DNA from 4 places in the Crenobacter sp. CS_VA4 genome. Region 2 is predicted to be linked to each of the others. Evidence: predicted binding sites of a transcription regulator. Region 2 holds the regulator's gene; each other region holds the start of a gene.
What was found. Region 2 encodes sigma-54, which starts transcription at its own class of promoters, with help from an activator protein. Its sites were predicted from a motif close to CTGGCACGCTTCATGCTT; they were not measured.
Positions count from the first base shown of each region.

Region 1 (2,978 bases), on a different contig from region 2:
GTCCGACAGGTACGGGTAGTTGACCTCGCCGTCGCCGAAGAAGCGGATCGACGGCCTGTCGTCGCCGAGCAGGCGCGGCAGGATCAGCGCCCGGGCGCGGCCGATGCAGGCCGGGCCGGCCAGCCAGCCGGCCGCGTCAAAGCGGTGCTCGGCGTCGTCGAGCCAGCGGCACGCCTCGAGCAGCGTCATCGTCAGCGCCCGCGCGGCGTTCGGATGGCGGGTGACGAAGTCGCGCCGGCAGGCGAGCACCTTCTCCGGGTGCTCGGGCCAGATCTCGCCGCTGCGGATCACCGTTCGGCCAACCCCGTCGGCCTCGGCGACCGCGTTCCAAGGCTCGCCGGCGCAGAAGCCGTCGAGCACGCCCGACGCCAGCGCGTCGCTCATCTGCGGCGGCGGAATCACCACGCTCTTCACCTCGGCGAGCGGATCGATGCCCTGCGCCGCCAGCCAGTAGTACAGCCACATCGCGTGTGTGCCGGTCGGAAAGGTCTGCGCGAACACCGGCCGGCGCGGCTCGGCGGCCAACAGCTCGCGCAGCGGGCGACCGGCGTCGAGTTCCGCCGCGAGCCGGGTGGACAGCGTGATCGCCTGGCCGTTGCGGTTGAGCGTCATCAGCAGCGCCATCGGGGCCTTGGGGCCGCCGAGGCCGAGCTCGACCCCGTAGACGAGGCCGTACAGCGCGTGCGCCGCGTCGAGCTCGCCCGAGAGCAGCTTGTCGCGCACCGCCGCCCACGATGGCTGGCGATAAAGCTCGATCGTGATGCCGTGGCGGCGACCGAGGTCGAGCTGCTTGGCGACGACCAGCGGCGCGCAGTCGGTCAGGGACACGAAGCCGAGCCTGAGGGTGGTTTTTTCCGGCGCATCCGAGCCGGTGATCCGGTCGCCGGGCTGGTGGGTGAACAGGTGCGACATAAGATTCTTTCCTCGTACTCAGCCGAGCAGGTTCGCCATCGCGATCAACTGCCGTGCCACCTCGGCGATCCGTTCGCCCTGTCGCATCGCCTGGCTGCGCAGTGCCTCGTAGGCCTCGGCCTCGGTGAGGCCGCGTTTGTTCATCAGGATGCCCTTGGCGCGGTCGATCAGCTTGCGGTCGGCGAGCCGCTGCTCAGCGTCGGCCAGCCGCTTCTTCAGGCGCGCCTCTTCCTCGAAACGCGCTAGCGCCACGTCGATGATCGGCGCGAGCCTCTCCGCCGTCACATGATCGACGACGTAGGCGGTTACGCCGGCGCCGACCGCATCGCGGATCGCCTGCGGCTCGCTGCGCTCGGCGAACATCACCACCGGCCGCGGCGCGGCCTGGCCCATCACCGCGAGCTGCTCGAGCGTATCGCGCGATGGCGACTCAGTATCGATGATCACCACGTCTGGGCTCAGCTCTTCGACCGCACGCAGCAGCGCGGCGGCGCCGTCGACCTCGGCGACCACCGAATAGCCGGCGCACGACAAGGCCTCGCGCAGTTCGCCGATGGGCTTGTCGGTATCGTTGACGAGAAGGATGCGTAGCATGGGCCGAACCAGGTTAAGAGTCGCTGACCCCTCTCGTGCCGTCGCTAGGATGGCAAGGGGGCGCCTCTTAATTCAAGCAAGTTGCGTGCCGGTCGGCCGTGCTGATTCGCTTCGCCGCCTCAAAAACAGGCTGGATATCCGCCGGGATCTGGGCTTTGTTTATCACATCGACGATGCTAGCCGCGGCGAGGCGCCCCTATGGGACTGACTGGCCCTGCTGGGAATCTCTAAAAACCTGCTGCGTAGCACGGATGCTTCGTTGGGCGGTGCTCGAAATCCTCATGGACATTGAGTCCATTCCGGTTTCTGCGCTCCGTCCGCCTCGCCTGCGTGCCGCTCGCGTCGGTTTTTAGAGGCTCCCTGCTGCGTCTGGGAGCGGATGAATGCCGGCCCCGGCCTGGGGGCGGCGGATCATGGATTATTCGGTCGGGGCCAGTGTCGGTCTGGACCGAGTTGTCATACCTGATGAGGAATGCACGATGAATCATCGCAAACTTGGCAAGACCGGCCTGGACGTTGCGCCGCTGGCTTTCGGCGGAAATGTGTTTGGCTGGACGCTGGACGAAACCGCGTCGTTCCGTCTTCTGGACGAGATGGCCGAGAAGGGGCTCAACTTCATCGACACCGCCGACGTCTACTCCAGCTGGGTCCCCGGCAACCGTGGCGGCGAATCCGAGACGATACTCGGGCGCTGGTTCAAGAAGGGCGGCAAGCGCAAGCAGGTCATCCTGGCGACCAAGGTCGGCTCCGAGATGGGGCCCAATCAGAAAGGCTTGTCGAAGGCCTACATCATGAAAGCCGTCGAGGCGTCGTTGCGTCGCTTGCAGACCGATTACATCGATCTGTACCAGGCCCATGTGGACGACGCCGACACGCCGCTGGAAGAGAGCCTGTCCGCCTTCGATCGCTTGATCCGGGACGGCAAGGTCCGCGCCATCGGCGCGTCGAATTACAGCGCCGACCGGCTGAGCGAGGCGTTGGCGATCAGCGAGGCCAACGCGCTGGCAAGCTACGCCACCCTCCAGCCGCTGTACAACCTGTACGACCGTGCCGAGTTTGAAACGGATCTGGCGCAGACCTGCCAGGAAAAAGGCATCGCGGTGATCAGCTACTTCTCCCTGGCCAGTGGCTTCCTGACCGGCAAGTACCGCTCTTCGGCCGACCTTGCCGGCAGCGCCCGCGCCGGCATGGTCGGCAGGTATCTGGATGAGCGTGGCCTGCGTATCCTGGGCGCCCTCGACAACGTGGCGCACGCGATCAGCAGCACGCCGGCCAGTGTCGCGCTGGCCTGGCTGATGAACCGCCCGGGGGTGACCGCGCCGATCGCCAGCGCCACATCGGTCCCGCAGTTGAAAGCGTTGATCTCGGCCACCGAGCTTAGGCTGTCCCAAGCGGATATGGACTATCTGACCGAAGCGAGCGCCTGACCGAACGGTAGGCGAGGGCGGCGGGGTCCTGCCGCCCTCATCGAA
Region 1 is NZ_JBVMAE010000018.1:25,656-28,633, reverse strand. It holds gene ACZ2IA_RS16310 (CmpA/NrtA family ABC transporter substrate-binding protein) at 1-912, opposite strand, end outside; gene ACZ2IA_RS16305 (ANTAR domain-containing response regulator) at 931-1,506, opposite strand; gene ACZ2IA_RS16300 (aldo/keto reductase) at 1,986-2,933, shown strand.
Region 1: ACZ2IA_RS16305 (ANTAR domain-containing response regulator) is a predicted target of sigma-54. The motif match lies at 1,581-1,598, and genes of this name have one in related genera.

Region 2 (2,978 bases):
CGGCAAGACCACCAGCTTCTACATGATCGTCGGCCTGATCGCCGCCGATGACGGCGTGATCCACCTCGATGGCCGGAACATCACCAGCCTGCCGATCCACCAGCGCGCTCGAATGGGCCTGGGCTACCTGCCGCAGGAAGCGTCGATCTTCCGCAAGATGACGGTCGAGGACAACATCCGCGCGGTGCTCGAGATCAGCGGCCTGAAGGGCGAGCAGCTGGAAAACGAGCTCAACCTGCTGCTCGACGACCTGAACGTCGCCCACCTGCGCGAAAGCAACGCGCTGGCGCTGTCCGGCGGTGAACGGCGCCGGGTCGAGATCGCCCGGGTGCTGGCCACCCGACCGCGCTTCATCCTGCTCGACGAACCGTTCGCCGGCGTCGACCCGATCGCGGTGATCGACATCCAGAAGATCATTTCCTTCCTGCGCGAGCGCGGCATCGGCGTACTGATCACCGACCACAACGTGCGCGAAACGCTGCGCATCTGCGATCGCGCCTACATCATCAGCGAAGGCGCGGTGCTGGCCTCGGGACTGCCCGAAGAGCTGGTCACCAACGAAAGAGTGCGCGAAGTGTACCTGGGCGAACACTTCCACCTCTAAGAGAGGAAACGGCGGTTGGCATGAAGCAAGCCTTGCAACTGAAGGTCGCGCAGCAACTGACGCTGACCCCGCAACTGCAGCAGTCGATCAAACTGCTGCAGTTGTCCACCCTCGACCTGCAGGCCGAGGTCGAGCGCTTCCTGCTCGACAACCCGCTGCTGGAGCGGCCGGACGACCACGGCGGCGACATGCAGGCCACCGGCGACAGCCCGGCGGACAATGCCGCCGATACGACGCAAGACAACCAGACTTTCGACGAGAGCAGTAACAGCAACGAGGAGCGCGACACGCTCGGCGCCGAGCTGACCGACTGGGGCGGCGGCAAGGGCGGTTCGCGCGACGGCGACGATGACAACCCCGACCCCTTGTTCAACGTGGCCTGCCCAGTCACCTTGCGCCAGCACCTGCTCGCCCAGCTCGGCGAACTGTCGCTGCCGGAGCGCGACCGCGCCATCGTCACGCTGCTGATCGAAGAGCTGGACGAGGACGGCTACCTCAGCGTCGGCCTCGACGAGCTGGCGGCCAATCTGCCGGCCGAGCTGGAGGTGGACGAGGACGAACTGGCGGTCGGCCTCGCGCTGTTGCGCCAGTTTGACCCGGCCGGCGTCGGCGCCGGCAACCTGTCGGAGTCGCTGACGCTGCAGCTGGCCCGCCTCGACCCAGCCATGCCCGGCCACGCGCTGGCCCAGGCGATCGTGCGCAACCACCTGGTGCTGCTCGGCAACCGCGACTTCGGCAAACTGAAGAAACTGTTGGCCACCGACGACGACACGCTGCGCGCCGCGCAGGCGCTGATCGGCCGACTGAACCCGCACCCGGCCGCCGGTTTCGGCGAGGGCGAGACCCATTACGTGATCCCGGACGTGATCGTCAGGAAGCGCAAGGGCCGCTGGTTCGCCGAACTGAACCAGCATGCCGTACCGCGCCTCAACATTAACCCAATGTACGCTCGCACCGTCACCGAGAGCCGCCAGAACGCCGGCGAGTTGTCCGGCCGCCTGCAAGAGGCAAAGTGGCTGATCAAGAACATCCAACAGCGATTTGACACTATTCTCAAAGTGTCGGAAGCTATTGTCGAACAGCAGCATGCGTTCTTTGAACAGGGCGAAGTGGCGATGCGACCGCTGATTTTGCGGGACATCGCCGACCAGTTGGGACTGCACGAATCCACCGTGTCCCGGGTCACTACGCAGAAGTATCTGCTGAGTCCGCGCGGCTTATTCGAACTCAAATACTTCTTCGGCAGTGCCCTCGACACCGACGGTGGCGGCGAGTGCTCGGCCACCGCGATCAAGGCGCGCATCCGCCAGATGATCGACAGCGAAGACGCCGAACGCCCCCTCTCCGACAGCACCATCGCCGACCAACTGGCCAAGCTGGGCATACAGGTTGCCCGCCGCACCGTGGCCAAATACCGCGAGGCGATGCAGATCCCGCCCGTCAACCAACGCAAAAAACTATAGGTAGCCCCTTTAAAACCAGCGCTGCTGTACCCATCCAATAAGGGACCACTCACTTGCCAGGCACGATAAGCCAGGCGGTTTTCACCAAAAGGAGTAGGGTATGAACTTCAAACTGACCGGTCTCCACCTCGAAGTTACCCAGCCGCTACGCGACTATGTCGAAAGCAAACTGGATCGAGTCACCCGCCACGTAGACAACGTGATCGATGTAGCGGTAACCCTCTCTGTCGACAAACTGATACAGAAAGCCGAAGTCAACGTACATCTGTCCGGCAAGGACATCCATGTCGAAGCCACCGATTCGGACATGTACGCCGCGATCGATGCGCTGGTCGACAAACTCGACCGCCAAGTGCTGCGCCACAAGGAAAAGCAGGACCAACGCCGGGCACCTATCCCGCAGCCACAGGTCGAAGAAGGCACGCTGTGATCGTCGCCTGACGCAAACGGGAACCAGCGGTTCCCGTTTTTGTTTTTCCGGCTGCCCCTTTCGAGCCGCCTTGCCTCGGCGTAGAATTGGCCGGTTTTTTGTGATTCGCAGCGTAACAAGCCATGAGCCTAGTCGGCAAAATCCTCACCCAGGACCACATCCTCCTCGACCTCGATGTGGCGAGCAAGAAGCGGGTGTTCGAACAAGTAGGCCTGCTGGTCGAGAACGCCTACGGCATCGCCCGCAGCGAGGTGTTCGACTGCCTGTTCGCCCGCGAGAAGCTCGGCTCGACCGGGCTGGGCCAGGGCGTCGCCATCCCGCACGGCCGCGCCCGCGGCCTGAAGGAGGCGGCCGGTTTCTTCATCCGGTTGAAGGCACCGATCCAGTTCGACGCGCCGGACGGCAAGCCGGTACAGAGCCTGTTCGTGCTCTTGGTGCCGGAGGCCGCGACCGACCTGCACCTGCAGGTGCTCTCGGAACT
Region 2 is NZ_JBVMAE010000028.1:4,996-7,973, forward strand. It holds gene lptB (LPS export ABC transporter ATP-binding protein) at 1-604, shown strand, start outside; gene ACZ2IA_RS18845 (RNA polymerase factor sigma-54) at 625-2,067, shown strand; gene hpf (ribosome hibernation-promoting factor, HPF/YfiA family) at 2,168-2,497, shown strand; gene ptsN (PTS IIA-like nitrogen regulatory protein PtsN) at 2,620-2,978, shown strand, end outside.

Region 3 (2,978 bases), on a different contig from region 2:
CGCCGGCGCCTGGCCCAGCAGCGCCGGCAGCGTCTCGGCGTCGCCGCTCGCCTCGTCGACGCCGCCGTTTTCGGCCAGCGCCCGTTCGATCAGCTGCACCGCGGTGTCGATGTCGAACGGCTTGGGCAGGTACTCGAACGCGCCGCCCTGGAACGACGCCACCGCCGAGTCGAGGTCGGCGTGCGCGGTCATGATGATCACCGGCAGCGCCGGGTAGTCGGCCTTGACCGCGGCGAGAAACTTCAGCCCGTCGGTGCCGGGCATGCGGATGTCGGAGACGATCGCGCGCGGAGCGCCCAGCGGCAAGGCGGACAGCGCGTCATCGGCGCGCTCGAAGCTCTGGTAGGCGATGCCGGCGCGGCTGAGCGCCTTCTCCAGTACCCAGCGGATCGCCTTGTCGTCGTCGATGATCCAGACGGCTTGAGTCATGATGGTTTCCTCGTGGCATCGTCGTCGCGGAACGGCAGCAGGACGGTGAAGCAGGTGTGGCCCGGATGGGAGTCGAATTCGATGCTGCCGCCGTGCTGGTGCACGAAGGCCTGCGTCAGCGTCAGGCCGAGGCCGGTGCCCTCGGCGCGGCCGGTAACGAGCGGGTAGAAGATGTGTTCGCGGATCGCCTCGGGAATGCCCGGGCCGTTGTCGGTGATCGACAGGCGCAGCGCCAGCGGGTGGCGCACCCGTGCGATCGTCACCTGGCGGGCCACCCGGGTCGACAGCACGATTTCGCCGCGGCCGTCCATCGCCTGCACCGCGTTCCTCACCAGGTTCAGCACCACCTGGATCAGCTGTTCCTTGTCGGCGAGCAGCGGAGGCAGGCTGACGTCGTAGTCGCGCAGTATCGAGAGCCCGTCGCGGGTTTCGGCCAAGGCGATGCTACGCACTCGCTCGAGCACCTCGTGGATGTTCACCTCGCTGACGTGGTGGCGGCGGTGCGGCGCCAGCAGCCGGTCGACCAGGCTCTGCAGGCGCAGCGCCTCTTCCTTGATCACCTCGGTGTATTCCTTCAGCTCGGGCCGGTCGGCCAGCTCGTGCTCCAACAGCTGCGCCGCGCCGCGGATGCCGCCGAGCGGGTTCTTGATCTCGTGCGCGAGATTGCGGATCAGCTCGCGGTTGGCCTGGTGCTGCAGTAGCAGCCGCTCCTCGTTGGCGATCTTCAGCTGCTGGTCGAGCGGGCGCAGCTCCAATAGCGCCAGCTCGGTGTCGACCGGTGTGACGGTCAGCGCGATGTGCAGCGCGGCGTCGCTGTGCGCGAGCGGCAGCTCCAGGTCGTGCTCGATGAAACTGGCGTGGTGCGCCAGCGCGGTGGACAGCGCGCTGATCAGCGGCGCCGGTTCGGCGAACAGCGCGTACAGCGGGTGGCGCGCCAGTTCCTTGCGGCCGAGCGTCAGCAGGTTTTCGGACGCCGGGTTGGCGTAGACGATGGTGCCGTCGGCCTGGCAGACCAGCACCGGGGTGTCGAGCAATTCCAGACCAGCGTAAACGGAAGGCATCATGGCAGGTCGTCTGGTGGGGGTTGACCTGATACTAAGCAAGAAGCGAGCCCGGGCCAGTCCTCATTATCGGAGTGGAACTGGCTTTAGTATGCACTATTTTGGTGCATTTGCTCGGCGCGTGCCCGGTCGGGGGCGGTGCGTGCCGCAAAGCGGTGCGGGTAGGGGTAGGGTCAGCGGCTCAATTCCAGCTGCAAGGCCTGGATGTTCTTCTCGCGGTCGGTCACCGCGTCCTGCAGTTTCTGGATCCGTTCCTGGTACTTCGCGTAATTGCGCTCGTTGCCGTTGCGCACCGCCTGGCCGTCGATCAGCGCCTGGCGCGCGTCGGCCAGCGCCTTCTGCTCGTTGGCGAGCTCCTGTTCGAGGATCTGGCGACGGCCGACGTCGCGCTGCTTCTGTGTACCCGGGTCGACCTGCGCCGAGCCGCTGGTGCCGGCGCTGCTACGCGGGCGAGGAGCGGAACGCGAGGAGGCGGTCGGCGGCGAGTAACTCGGCAGCGGATTCAGGCGGATCTGCTGCGCGCCTGGCACCGGCACGTTGGTGTAGGTGACGTTGCCGTTCTGGTCGACGTACTTATAGATCGGCGCGGCGTGGGCGGACGAGGCAAGTAGAACGGCGAGGGCAAGCAGTCGTTTCATCGGGCAGGGCAATTATCGGGTCAGGGCATTCGGGTTGGCCGAACCGGCGTCGGCGGGCGGGCGGGGCGCGCCCATGATATGACAGATTCCGGACGGTCAGGTTGCCGGCGTCGCGCGGCACCGTTCTTGGTTGGCCCAGCTCGATCGCTGGGCCGGGCGAGCGGCTTGTCGAACGGCGGATCGTCCGCAATCGATACTTTCAGCATTTTATTGCTGAAATCGCGTTATCGATAAATGTGGCGAAGCTATTTATTGGTTTTCTAATATTGTCAATTTCGTTTTTGTAATCATCGCCTTGTCTGTTGTTTTTTCACGTTATAACTCGCCATTCGAGTCGAATCTGTTTGTCCGACAACGCATTTCTTGCTAATTTTTCGAACGCAAAAATTTACATTTCGTTACATAACGTACAAGTCGTTACATCCGGTCGAGAGAGGACAACCATGGCGAGTGCACCACCAACGACGCTGCCGTCGCGCAAGAACGCGATGGCCCGCTTCCTCGACACCGTGGAGTGGCTCGGCAACCTGCTGCCGCACCCGGTGACCCTGTTTGCGCTGTTCTGCCTGGCGGTGCTGGGCATATCCGCGCTCGGCGCGCACTTCGGCGTCGAAGTGCTCGACCCGCGTCCTGAGAACGCCGGCGACACCATCGCCGTGGTCAGCCTGCTGACCGGCGAGGGCCTGGCCAAGATCGTCACCCACCTGATCGGCAACTTCACCGGCTTCGCGCCGCTCGGCACCGTGCTGGTCGCCTTGCTCGGCGTCGGCGTCGCCGAGCATTCCGGCCTGCTGTCCGCCGCGATGCGCGGCCTGGTGATGAGTGCGTCGCGCCGCATGGTGACGGTGAC
Region 3 is NZ_JBVMAE010000008.1:70,168-73,145, forward strand. It holds gene ntrC (nitrogen regulation protein NR(I)) at 1-429, opposite strand, end outside; gene glnL (nitrogen regulation protein NR(II)) at 426-1,493, opposite strand; gene ACZ2IA_RS09635 (DUF4124 domain-containing protein) at 1,664-2,128, opposite strand; gene ACZ2IA_RS09640 (AbgT family transporter) at 2,572-2,978, shown strand, end outside.
Region 3: glnL (nitrogen regulation protein NR(II)) is a predicted target of sigma-54. The motif match lies at 1,527-1,544, and genes of this name have one in related genera.

Region 4 (2,978 bases), on a different contig from region 2:
CTTCAGCGACTTCTGCACCAGCACGTCGACGATCGCCTCCTGGAAGGCGCGGCAGATGTCGTTGCGGGTGGTGTCGTCGAGCTCGCCCTGTTCGGCCTGTACCTGCTTGACCAGCGTCAGCACCGCGGTCTTCAGGCCGGAGAAGCTCATCTCGAGGTTGTCCGATTTCAGCATCGGCCGCGGCAGCGTGAAGCGGGTCGGGTCGCCCTGTTCGGCCAGCTGCGACAAGAGCGGGCCGCCCGGGTAGGGCAGACCGAGCAGCTTGGCGGTCTTGTCGAACGCTTCGCCGGCGGCGTCGTCGAGCGTCTCGCCGAGCACCTCGTAGTCGCCGACGCCGCGCACCGCCATCAGCTGGGTGTGGCCGCCGGAAACCAGCAGTGCGACGAACGGGAAGGTCGGGTGCGGTTCGGCCAACAGCGGCGACAGCAGGTGGCCTTCCAGATGGTGCACGCTGATCACCGGGATGCCTAGGCCGAACGCCAGCGCGTTGGCGTAGCTCGCGCCGACCAGCAGCGCGCCGCCGAGGCCCGGGCCTTCGGTGTAGGCGATCGCGTCGAGGTCGGCCAGCGTCTTGCCGGCTTCGGTGAGGCAGGCCTCGGTCAGCGGCACCACGCGGCGGATGTGGTCGCGGCTGGCGAGCTCGGGCACCACGCCGCCGTACTCGGCGTGCATCGCCATCTGCGTGTGCAAGTGGTGCGCGATCAGGCCGGCGTCGGTGTCGTACAGCGCGACCCCGGTCTCGTCGCAGGAAGATTCAATACCCAGTACCAACATGGCGGTCATCAAAGCAAGTCAAGATCACCATTTTACCGGCGATTGTTGGTTCTCCCAAACCGGGATGCTAATCTATGCCGTTAGCTTTAAATAACAAGGCAGAGAGACAATGAAAGGCAGATTGAAGTGGGTGGACGGCGTGTGCTTCATGGGCGAGACCGGCAGCGGCCATGCGGTGGTGATGGACGGCGCGCCGGAGGGCGGCGGCCGTAACCTCGGTCCGCGCCCGATGGAGCTGCTGCTGATGGGTGCCGCCGGCTGCACCAGCTACGACGTGATCGGCATCCTGAAGAAGTCGCGCCAGGACGTGCGCGACTGCTGGGTGGAGATGGACGCCGAGCGCGCCGACACCGAACCGAAGGTGTTCACCAAGATCCACTTCCATTTCGTGGTGGTGGGGCGTGGGCTGAAGCCGGAAGTGGTGGAGCGCGCGATCAAGCTGTCGGCCGAAAAATACTGCTCGGCGTCGATCATGCTCGGCAAGACCGCCGACATCACGCACGACTTCGAGCTGCGCGAAGACGCTTAAGACTCAACGGGCCGGGCCGCCTATATGGTGGCCCGTTGTGTTTTGCCGTTTGCCATTGGCATGATATTGTCGCTGACTAGGTTGTGGTGGTGATTATTTGATTGTCGTCGAGGATTGTTGCGTCAGGCTTTCTGGCATGGTTTCGGCCAACATTGCCGGTGGGTTTGTCGCTGTTTGGCGACAAATTGCCGGCAAGGGGCGGCAAATTTTGCCGGTGAGTGGTGAGTCCTTTTAAATTGCCGGCTTATTTGTATGTAATTGCTGAATGGCGGAGTGTTAAATTCGTCTGGCATGAATAATGCTTAAAGCTGCGGAGTTTTGGAGAAACCTACTTATGCTCGACAAGATCGCCAAGCATTTCGACTTTCAGCAGCGCGCCCTCGACGTGCGTGCCAAGCGTGCCGAGGTGATTGCCAGCAACATCGCCAACTCCGATACGCCGTACTACAAGGCCATGGACCTGGACTTCAAGGCGGCGATGCAGGCCGCCAACGGTGAGCAGAAAACGCTCGCTATGGTCACGACCAGCCCACAGCACATCAGCGGTGGTGGTTTGCCCGGTTTTGATGACAAGGCCGCGCTGATGTATCGCTCGCAGGTGCAACCCAGCCTCGACGGCAACACCGTCGATATGGACATCGAGCGGGGCCAGTTCACCGACAACGCCATGAAGTACCAGGCCAGTCTGACATTCCTCAACCGCCGCATCGCCGGCTTGTCCGAAGCGATCAAGGGAGGCCAGTAATCAATGTCGCTTTCTAATGTGTTCTCGATAGCCGGTTCGGCGCTGACGGCACAGTCGATGCGCCTGAACCTGATCGCCAGTAATATCGCCAACGCCGACAGCTCCACCAGTGCGACCGGCGAGCCGTACAAGGGGCGTCACGCCATCTTTACCGTGACCCCGGTGTCGGCCAACGAGCCGCGCATTGCCGGCGTGCGAGTGACCTCGGTGGTGGAAAATCAAAGCTTGCCGCGGCTGAAGTATGACCCGAGTAACCCGCTGGCCGACGCCAAGGGCTACGTCACCATGCCGAACGTCAATCCGGTCGAGGAGATGGCCGACATGATCTCGGCGTCGCGCTCGTACCAGACCAACGTCGAAATGATGAACACCACCAAGACTCTGCTGCAGAAAACCCTGCAGCTGGGTTCTGCCTGAGGCGAGGCTTAGCAGATGGCTATCGATAGCGTAAACAACAACACGACGACGTCGGGCAGTTCCGGTGGCCCGCTCAAATCGAGCAGCGCCGCGGACATCCAGAACCAGTTCCTGAAGCTGCTGGTGACCCAGCTGCAGTCGCAGGACCCGCTCAACCCGATGGACAACAGCCAGATGACCAGCCAGATGGCGCAGATCAGCTCGGTCAGTGGCATCGAAAAGCTCAATGGGACGATGGGGCAGTTGCTGCAGTCGCAGTTTGCGTCGCAGTCGATGATGGCGACCTCGTTGGTCGGCCACCAGGTGATGGTCGCCGGCAACAGTCTCGCTTACGACGGTACCAACAACGCGAAGGGCGGCGTGGTGCTGAACGATGCGGCGAAGTCGCTGACGATTACCGTCCAAGACAGCACCGGCAAGGTGGTCGATACCGTACAGGTCGCCTCGCCGCAGGCGGGGCTGAACAACTTCGCTTGGGACGGTACCGACTCGAACGGCAACAAGCTGCCGGCC
Region 4 is NZ_JBVMAE010000004.1:44,827-47,804, reverse strand. It holds gene tsaD (tRNA (adenosine(37)-N6)-threonylcarbamoyltransferase complex transferase subunit TsaD) at 1-774, opposite strand, end outside; gene ACZ2IA_RS04925 (OsmC family protein) at 884-1,303, shown strand; gene flgB (flagellar basal body rod protein FlgB) at 1,638-2,048, shown strand; gene flgC (flagellar basal body rod protein FlgC) at 2,052-2,465, shown strand; gene ACZ2IA_RS04910 (flagellar hook assembly protein FlgD) at 2,481-2,978, shown strand, end outside.
Region 4: flgB (flagellar basal body rod protein FlgB) is a predicted target of sigma-54. The motif match lies at 1,590-1,607, and genes of this name have one in related genera.